DNA from 3 places in the Pantoea sp. X-Soil-OKNW-713 genome. Region 3 is predicted to be linked to each of the others. Evidence: predicted binding sites of a transcription regulator. Region 3 holds the regulator's gene; each other region holds the start of a gene.
The links. Region 3 encodes PhoB, which activates phosphate uptake and scavenging genes when phosphate is short. Its sites were predicted from a motif close to CTGTCATAAAACTGNCNNAT; they were not measured.
Positions count from the first base shown of each region.

Region 1: a site for PhoB is predicted at 1,795-1,814, ahead of phoA (alkaline phosphatase). Genes of this name have one in related genera too.
Region 2: a site for PhoB is predicted at 1,484-1,503, ahead of opgB (phosphatidylglycerol--membrane-oligosaccharide glycerophosphotransferase). Genes of this name have one in related genera too.

Region 1 covers NZ_AP035995.1:2,617,078-2,620,228, reverse strand. Annotated here, with positions in the region: gene phoH (phosphate starvation-inducible protein PhoH) at 640-1,428, shown strand; tRNA gene AC6I8R_RS12390 (tRNA-Ser) at 1,543-1,630, opposite strand; gene phoA (alkaline phosphatase) at 1,876-3,151, shown strand, end outside.
Region 2 covers NZ_AP035995.1:694,685-697,835, forward strand. Annotated here, with positions in the region: gene opgB (phosphatidylglycerol--membrane-oligosaccharide glycerophosphotransferase) at 1-1,403, opposite strand, end outside; gene AC6I8R_RS03120 (tautomerase family protein) at 1,619-2,008, opposite strand; gene AC6I8R_RS03125 (LysR family transcriptional regulator) at 2,129-3,052, shown strand; gene AC6I8R_RS03130 (glycosyltransferase family 32 protein) at 3,026-3,151, opposite strand, start outside.
Region 3 covers NZ_AP035995.1:1,053,829-1,056,979, forward strand. Annotated here, with positions in the region: gene AC6I8R_RS04745 (AAA family ATPase) at 1-277, opposite strand, end outside; gene sbcD (exonuclease subunit SbcD) at 274-1,491, opposite strand; gene phoB (phosphate response regulator transcription factor PhoB) at 1,688-2,377, shown strand; gene phoR (phosphate regulon sensor histidine kinase PhoR) at 2,392-3,151, shown strand, end outside.

The DNA of each region.
Region 1 (3,151 bases), 1.6 Mb from region 3:
AAGCCGGGTAAAGGCCATTTACCTCAGTAAGCTCATCCTTTTTCCTTCTTACACCCGATTGATTAATAAATGTACTTTCCACTGACCAGACTGCGAAAACGGAGCAGCGATCTTTCATGTTTTTAGTTGGATTAACTGGTCAGAATGATTTCCGAATCCTCCTAAAAACTTCATGCGCAGTCGAATTAATCAATTACATGATAAATAAAACAAATTTAATTTAAGCTGTGAACTGCTTACGGAGCCTGGTCACTTTTTGTTGGTCACCAGGTAAAATTACTGTTGCAAATTACCGCAAATATGATGCATTTTAATCATAAGCGTTGTCAGATGTGTGGCTAAGGTCACTGGAGTTCGCGCATGATTCGGTCCTTCAAAGGACAGGTAAATACCCTTCAACATACGCAGTTCACTGCGGGGGATTTTTTCCCTCGAAAGTTTCCTCTTCACTTTTCAAGCTTCGTTCTTTTTCAATCTCATATTTCTTACCGGTGCGTAACAGCGTTTGCGCGTTGTTGCACACTATTCTCAATGGCTCGAAACGGCTCTAAAGGAAGCCACGTCAACCTCTAAAGCGTTCACGTCATCGCAACAGGATAATCCTGAAGCGATAAATGAAACCAACTGTAAGGTGCCACTATGGGAAGACAGAAAGCAGTGATCAAAGCGCGTCGTGAAGCCCGCAGAGTGCTTCGTAATGACTCTCGCAGTCATCGTCAGCGTGAAGAAGAATCGGTCACTTCGCTGGTGCAGATGGGTGGGTTGGATGCAATTGGCATGGCACGCGATGTGCGAGACAGTTCACCAATTGAAGCCAGAAATGATGCTCAGGCGCACTATCTTAAAGCCATAGAAACGAAACAGCTTATTTTCGCGACCGGAGAAGCGGGCTGCGGAAAAACCTGGATTAGCGCAGCCAAAGCGGCTGAGGCCCTGATACATAAGGATATCGACAGGATAATCGTTACACGCCCGGTCCTACAGGCGGATGAAGACCTCGGTTTCCTCCCCGGAGACATTTCCGAGAAATTCGCCCCGTATTTCCGACCGGTCTACGACGTTCTGGTTAAACGTCTCGGCTCTTCCTTTATGCAGTACTGCCTGCGCCCGGAAATCGGCAAGGTAGAGATCGCGCCCTTCGCTTATATGCGAGGACGTACTTTCGAAAATGCCGTGGTGATTCTCGACGAGGCACAAAACGTCACCGCTGCGCAGATGAAGATGTTCCTGACGCGTCTTGGTGAGAACGTGACCGTCATCGTCAACGGCGATATTACCCAGTGCGATTTACCGCGCGGAGTGACATCCGGACTCGCGGATGCATTGGGACGATTCGAAGAAGATGAGATGATCGGCGTGGTTCGTTTTGGCAAAGACGACTGTGTCCGTTCGGCCTTGTGTCAGCGTACGCTACATGCTTACAGTTAACCATTGAGATTTGATACACAAAACCCGGCTGCGGCCGGGTTTTTTTGTGCACAACGTATGGTGCACGGGCAAAAAAAAAGTCTGAACGTTAGTTCAGACTCTTCTTCAGAATGATGGCGGTGAGGGGGGGATTCGAACCCCCGATACGTTGCCGTATACACACTTTCCAGGCGTGCTCCTTCAGCCACTCGGACACCTCACCACATTTTGTTTGCCAACCTCAGCGGGTCAACGGGGCGCTACTATAGGGAGTTAGCTGAAAAGGGTCAAGCTCTATTTTCTCCTTTTTTTCTATTCGCTTAAGCTCTGAGCGGATTGCATTAGCCTTGTTCGTTTTGCCGATCCTGTCATCAAAATATTGCGTGCCAGTCACAAAAGTGTCACGGCATTGTCGCAGACTTGTCAGCGGAAACATTTGGTTATATTTGTGAATAAGGATGCTTATAAATGAAAAAGATACCTTTGATTACGGTTCCGCTTATCACTTCATTGTTCGCGACGGCAGCACTTGCTGATGCAACCAGCTACTCGCGCGCCGCCACCGGTGACCTGACTCAGCATGGTGGTGCGCGTCGACTGACCGGTGATCAAACGGAAGCGCTCAAAGCTTCTCTGAGCAACAATACGGCGAAGAATGTCATTCTGTTGATCGGTGACGGCATGGGGGACTCAGAAATCACTGCTGCACGTAATCAGGCAATGGGCGCAGGCGGCTTTTTCCCCGGGATTGATGCCTTACCTTTAACCGGTCAGTACACCCATTACTCGCTGGATAAGAAAACCCACAAACCGAACTACGTCACGGATTCAGCAGCGTCTGCGACCGCGTGGGCCACGGGGACCAAATCCTATAATGGCGCGATTGGCGTCGATGTGAATGGGAAAGACCAAACCACGCTGCTGGAACTGGCGAAAGCTGCCGGTAAGGCCACCGGTAACGTTTCAACTGCGGAGCTACAGGATGCAACACCTGCGGCGTTGATCGCTCATGTCACTTCACGTAAATGCTATGGCCCGGAAAAAACCAGCGAGCTATGCCCGAGCAACGCGCTGGAGCAGGGTGGCAAAGGTTCCATCACCGAGCAGATGCTGAAAACTCGTGCGGATGTCACGCTGGGTGGCGGTGCCAGGACCTTCAGCGAAGTGGCGAAGGCAGGTGAATATCAGGGTAAAACCCTGCGTGAGCAGGCGCAGGCACGAGGTTATCAACTGGTAGATAATCTCGACGGCATGAATGCGGTCCAGCAGGCGGACCAGCGTAAACCGTTGTTAGGGCTGTTCTCTGAAGGCAATATGCCAGTGCGCTGGCAGGGGCCGAAAGCCAGTTATCACGGCAATCTTGATAAGCCGGTAGTCACCTGTGAAGTGAATAAGGATCGTCCGTCCAGTACGCCAACACTGGCGCAGATGACCAAAAAAGCGCTGGATCTGTTGAGCAAAAATGACAAGGGCTTCTTCCTGCAAGTTGAAGGTGCCTCCATTGATAAACAGGATCATGCCGCTAATCCTTGTGGGCAAATTGGTGAAACCGTTGACCTTGATGAAGCGGTACAACAGGCACTGGCTTTTGCTCGCGAGCATGGCAATACCCTGGTCGTGGTGACGGCAGATCACGCGCACAGTAGCCAGATCGTAGAAAATGGTACCAAAGCACCAGGCTTGACTCAGGCTCTGAACACCAAAGATGGCGCGGTGATGACCATCAGTTACGGTAACTCAGAAG
Region 2 (3,151 bases), 360 kb from region 3:
AACTGCGCGGAAAGCGAAGGGGAGCTAAGGCCGCTGCGGCCAAGGCCAATGGCTTTATCGCCACCGAGAATATCCAACACGGTGGCACCGTTATCCAGCGTGCTGCGCTTGCCATCCAGCACCTTCGCTTCAGGCTGATCGCCACGGATCACCATAAACAGGTCATGGCGTGGTTGCTGGATCAGATATTGATGCGCGGTGTTATTCATCGCCAGGTGATCGGACGTCACCACAATGATGGTGTTTTTAAACCACGGCGAGGCTTTAATACGTTCAATCAGTCGCGCCACATGTTCCTGGGAGCAGGCCACCGCACTGAATGACTGATTTGGTTTGCCATCATAGCTATAGCTTTTATGTTGGCAGGTACGGGAAATAAAACCGTCCGGGTGGTGGGTATCGACGGTGAGGGTAAAGAGCGCAAAGCGTTTCTGCTGCCGCGACAGTTCCTCATACTTCTTAAACACTTCATCCATCACGGTATCATCGTAATAACCCCAGTTGTTGCGATAGTCAGGGTCAGCCACGCGATCTTTCAGTTCCTGCGCACCGTACATATGTGCCGGGTCAAAACCATGCGATTTCAGGAAGGTGTCTTTACCGGCAAAGCGCAGGTCGGCACCCTGAATAAACCAGTTCTCGTAGCCGGAATTCTTCAGGATATCGCCGAGACAGATATTTTGTGGGAAGAAGCTGGACAGTGCGGCCGACGCATTGTCCTGGAACGGAGCAAACAGCGGAATCCCGCATTGTGAGCCGACCATACCGGCGATGGTGTAATCCGTGCCGGGCAGTTGTTCGGTGTTGCTGAAATCCAGGCTTTGATCTTTTTCACGACTCAGCTCGGGCGCCAGGCCGGGGAACGTTTTTTCGTTAAAGTAGGTTCGCTCCAGACTTTCGCCATAGATATAGACCAGATTGAGCTTTGGCTCGCTAATCACCGATTTGGGCGTCTTGTAGTAAGTCTCGAAATCGGAATCCGCCAGTCGATTATGGGAAGCAATTAAATCTTTCACCTGACGAAATGCCGGGGTGGTTTGCACTGAACCCGCAGCACAGGCGATAGCCAGCAGGCTCCAGCCAAGATGGTGTTTCTGTTTGCGACGACGTAGCAGCCATGTGAGCAGACAGAACAGGAGAAATAAGGCAATGATGATACCGATCGCCGGCACCACGTATTTGCTGACACCCGCACCGGTCAGGCTGTTAGTCAGGGTATAGAGCACCGCGTCATTAATCCCGTCGCCAGTAAAATAGTTGCTGGCAAACAGCGTGATGTTGAGCACGATGAACAGGGTAAGAAGAAGCAAAATCACACCAAACCAGAACTTATTACGTCCGGCTTTGTGGGAATAGACTGCAATCGCAGCTAAAAAAAGTACAACCGATAATACTTCGGACAAGGTCGGATCCTCAGGCTGATTGAATACGCAATCCGTGCGTAACCACCCTCTTTGGGGGTTTTTGCGTCAATCTATATTGGCTGTCACATGTCTGCAACACGACCAGTCAGATTTGTGCGGCTGATTTGACTTTGTTTAAAGCGGGTTTAGGCAGGCTATGGTTTGCACTGGCAGCAATCAAACATCGCTGCCAGATAAGGGGGAAGAGAAGAGGATCAGAGTTTGCCGGTCAGGTACTGCGCTTCGCCATCGGCAAAGCTCCAGTCACCTTTATTATTGGTAATAAAACTGATCATCAGGTCATTGCCCTGCACGCCACAGTTTTCCTGTAACTCGCGTGCTAACTCTGCCATGAAGAGCGTTTTCTGTTCTTCACTTCTCGGGCTGGTGTAGACCCGTACCATCACCAGATTGTCACTGCGCTCAAAACCGAGGCCGGTATCCTGAAAAACCATCTGGTATCTTTTGTTTTCGTGAACAATCTGATAACGATCGCGGGGTGGGACTTTAAAAGCAGTCAGAACGGCGCGATGAGCCGCATCCAGCAGAGTACGTAATTCTGATTCAGAGCGGCCCTGAATCACGTCAAATTGCAGTAACGGCATAAATAAACCCTCGTTTTTGCGCACATGGAAAGAGTAGGATGTGGTGCTATGCTGCCGTGTACCGTTGCAAAGAAAAAGCGCGCTGCCTGAAATGATTATTTATTATTTTGAACAATCATCATGAAAGAGATTAAAACCGATGCACTTTGGGTGCACCTGCACTGGCTGACCGTGCTGGCTGAGTTGGGGAGCTTTACCCGTGCGGCTGAACGGCTGGATGTCAGTAAGGCGGCGATGAGTCAAAAGATTAAAGAGCTGGAAGAGATGGCGGGTGTCGCGCTGGTGCAACGCACCACCCGCAGCGTACGCCTGACATCTGCCGGAGAAAAGCTGGTGGATGAGCTGCGAGATCCCTTTGCGCGTATTGAGCAGAGTTTTTTCAGCGTGCGTGATGAGGCGGGCCCGGTACGCGGCATGGTTCGTGTCAGCGCTCCCGTAGCCTTTGCCCGGCAGCAATTGGTGCCGATCATCGGCGATTTTTTGCGTGAATATCCGCAGGTGCGTATCCAACTGGATGTGACTGACCGCTTAGTCTCGCTCGGCAGTGAGGGCTTTGATTTAGCGATTCGTCACAGCCAGCAGTTGCCGGAAACGCATGTCGCATTGCCGCTGTGTGAAACCCAGACCTTATTGGTGGCGTCCCCCGCTTACCTGGCGGAGCAGGGTACACCACAAACCCCACAGGCATTGCAGCAGCATAATTGCCTGTACTATCCGCGCGGGCTGGAGTCACCACAGTGGCGTTTCCGTCAACTGAACGACGCCAGCGAAACGGTGCTGGTCAGAATCCAGGGGAATTTTGCCACCAACAATAGCGAATCGATTCGCGATGCGGCGTTGCAGGGGGTGGGCATTGCTATGCTGCCAGATTTCAGCGCCAGCGCGGCGCTGGCGGCGGGTACGTTACAACGGGTTTTACCGCAATGGCAGTCGGTGGATGCCTTCGCCGATCGTTTATGGGTGGTGCGCCCTTATGCGGCCCAGGTGCCACGGGCGGTCACCACCTTTATTCACTGGCTACGCGCGCGCTTTGTTGATGGCTGAGGGCGACACCAGCGCAACCGGTGCATGGGGTTGCATCATTTGTCCCAGCAGGCTGGTGCGATTGTAGTTGCCAAGGCGCAGGTTGAAGTCGAGATGCCG
Region 3 (3,151 bases):
GCCAGGCTTCACCCTTGATCTCAAACTCCACCTCGGCGAGGCATTCGGCGGTATCCCGGGTGATCAGTTCGTTCTGGGTTTGCGACAGCACGCCGAGACGTGGCGTCTGGTGATACAGCGCCAGACAGATGGCGTCGAGCAGGGTGGTTTTACCAGCGCCGGTGGCCCCGGTAATGGCAAACAAACCGTTACTGGCAAATGGCTCACGGCGAAAATCGATAAACCATTCTCCGCGCAGGGCGTTGAGGTTTTTAAAACGCAGCGTCAGGATTTTCATGCAGAGGGGTTCTCCAGCGCGGCAAGGGTGGTGCGAAACAGTTGCGTAAGGTGTGCTGCCTGGTCGGCATCCAGATCCTCTTCCAGCGCCAGACGACGCGCAAACACCTCTTCAACCTGCAATTCGCTCAGAGTTTCGTTATCCAGTCGCGCCAGGCTGCGGCTGCGCTGTTCGCGGCTGCGGCGGACCAGTAGCACCTCCACCGGTAAGTTTTCCGTCAGTTGTTCCACGCGGCGTTGCAGGTCGCTCAGGTGCTCCTGAGTGGTGATTTCAATATCCAGCCACACCGCCAGGTCGCCCTCTTTTTCTTTGAACAGCGCCAGTTGCCGTTCGATATCCGCCAGCGATCCTTTCAGCATCTGCATTGGCTGGAACAGCGGGATGGTCAGCGGCGTCACGGCATCAAGGCCGGTGCTGAAATCCAGCAGAAACACGCTCTTGTCGCGGCCCAACTCATCAAAGCTGAGTGGAATAGGCGAACCGCTGTAGCGAATATGATCGCTGTCAGCAATGCGTTGTGCTCGGTGAATATGGCCGAGGGCGATGTAATCCGCTGCCGGGAATGCCTGCGCCGGAAAGGCATCGAGGGTGCCGATGTAGATATCGCGCACCGAGTCGCTTTTGGTTACGCCGACGGTGGTGAGATGGCCGGTGGCGATAATCGGCAGTTTGCCCCCGAGTGCTGCGCGCTGCGCCTCTGCGGCGGCAAAGCAGTGCTGATAATGTTGTTCGATGGCTTCCAGCAGCGACAGCTGTTTTTCCCGCCCGGACTGTCCGGCCTGGCTGCGCAAAATATCGCGCGGGCGCAGATAAGGGATGGCGCACAGCAGCGCGCCTGGTGTACCGTCGCGCTGCTTCAGGGTCAGCACCTGCTGCTCGCCCTGCGGCGTAGCGCTGGTGATCACCTGCGTGTTGAGGCAGGCAAGCAGTTCGCGTGATTCATTGAGCGTTGCCACCGAATCGTGGTTCCCTGCCAGAACGATCAACTGGCAGCGGCTGGCCTGCAACGCCACCACGAAGCGGTTAAACATTTCACGCGCATAGCTTGGTGGTGAGCCGGTATCAAACAGGTCACCGGCGATAATCAGCGCATCCACCTGATGCTGGTCAATCTGCTGGCGCAGCCAGTCGAGAAATGCCTGATGTTCAGCAGCGCGACTTTTGCTGTAAAAGAACTGGCCCAGATGCCAGTCTGCCGTATGGATGATGCGCATGGATGCTCCCTGCCAGAAAAAGCGATGGGGAATTATAACGACTTCACCACGAAAGAAAAAAAAACGCCTCACGGCTGTCACATTTCTGTTTTTCCACTAAATTTCCAGGGTTGGGTTTTTCATAAAAGTGTCATAAAACTGACGCATAATGACGCCGCAAATCCCAGTGACAGCCGTCATATCAGCAGGAGTAATAATGGCTAAGCGCATTTTGGTTGTGGAAGACGAAGCTCCCATCCGTGAAATGTTATGTTTCGTGCTGGAACAGAACGATTACCAGCCGATTGAGGCGGAAGATTATGACAGCGCAGTAGGGAAGCTCATCGAACCCTGGCCGGATTTGATTTTGCTGGACTGGATGTTACCTGGCGGTAGCGGTATCCAGTTTATCAAGCACCTGAAACGTGAAGCCATGACGCGCGATATTCCGGTGATGATGCTGACGGCGCGTGGCGAAGAAGAAGATCGTGTACGCGGTCTGGAAGTGGGCGCTGACGATTACATCACCAAACCGTTTTCCCCGAAAGAGTTGATGGCGCGTATCAAAGCGGTGATGCGGCGTATTTCGCCGATGGCGGTGGAAGAGGTGATTGAGATGCAGGGACTGAGCCTTGACCCGTCATCACATCGCGTGATGTCCGAAGCCACGCCGCTGGAGATGGGACCGACTGAGTACAAATTGCTGCACTTCTTTATGACGCACCCGGAACGCGTTTACAGCCGTGAACAACTGCTGAACCATGTCTGGGGCACCAATGTGTATGTCGAAGATCGTACTGTCGATGTGCATATCCGTCGTTTACGTAAAGCGCTGGAGGTCTCCGGCCACGATCGCATGGTACAAACCGTACGCGGAACAGGGTATCGTTTCTCTGCTCGCTACTAAACGGAGTCTTTACCGTGCTGGAACGACTCTCCTGGAAGAGATTATTGACCGAACTGGTGCTGGTCTGTCTGCCGGCACTGATTTTAGGTCTGGTATTTGGCTATCTCCCCTGGCTGCTGCTGATCGCGGTGCTGGGTTTGCTGTTGTGGCATTTCTGGAACCTGATGCGACTCTCCCATTGGTTATGGGTTGATCGATCCATGACGCCGCCCGGTGGACGCGCCAGCTGGGAACCGCTGTTTTACGGGCTGTATCAAATGCAGTTGCGTAACCGTCGTCGTCGTCGCGAGCTGGGCAACCTGATCAAACGCTTTCGCAGCGGTGCAGAATCGCTGCCGGATGCGGTGGTGCTGACCACCGAAGAGGGTATCATTTTCTGGTGTAACGGCCTGGCGCAACAGCATCTCGGCCTGCGCTGGCCAGAAGACAATGGTCAGAACATCCTCAACCTGCTGCGCTATCCTGAATTCTCCCGCTATATCCGCCAGCGTGACTTTAATAAGCCGCTGACGTTGGTGCTGAATAATCAACATCATATGGAGTTTCGCGTGATGCCCTACAGCGAAGGGCAGTGGCTGATGGTGGCGCGTGATGTGACGCAAATGCATCAACTGGAGGGCGCGCGACGTAACTTCTTCGCCAACGTCAGCCATGAGTTGCGTACCCCGCTGACGGTGTTGCAAGGCTATCTGGAGATGATGAACGATTCGGTGATGAACGAACGTTCACGCAGCAAAGCGTTGCAAACCATGACGGAGCAAACGCGACGTATGG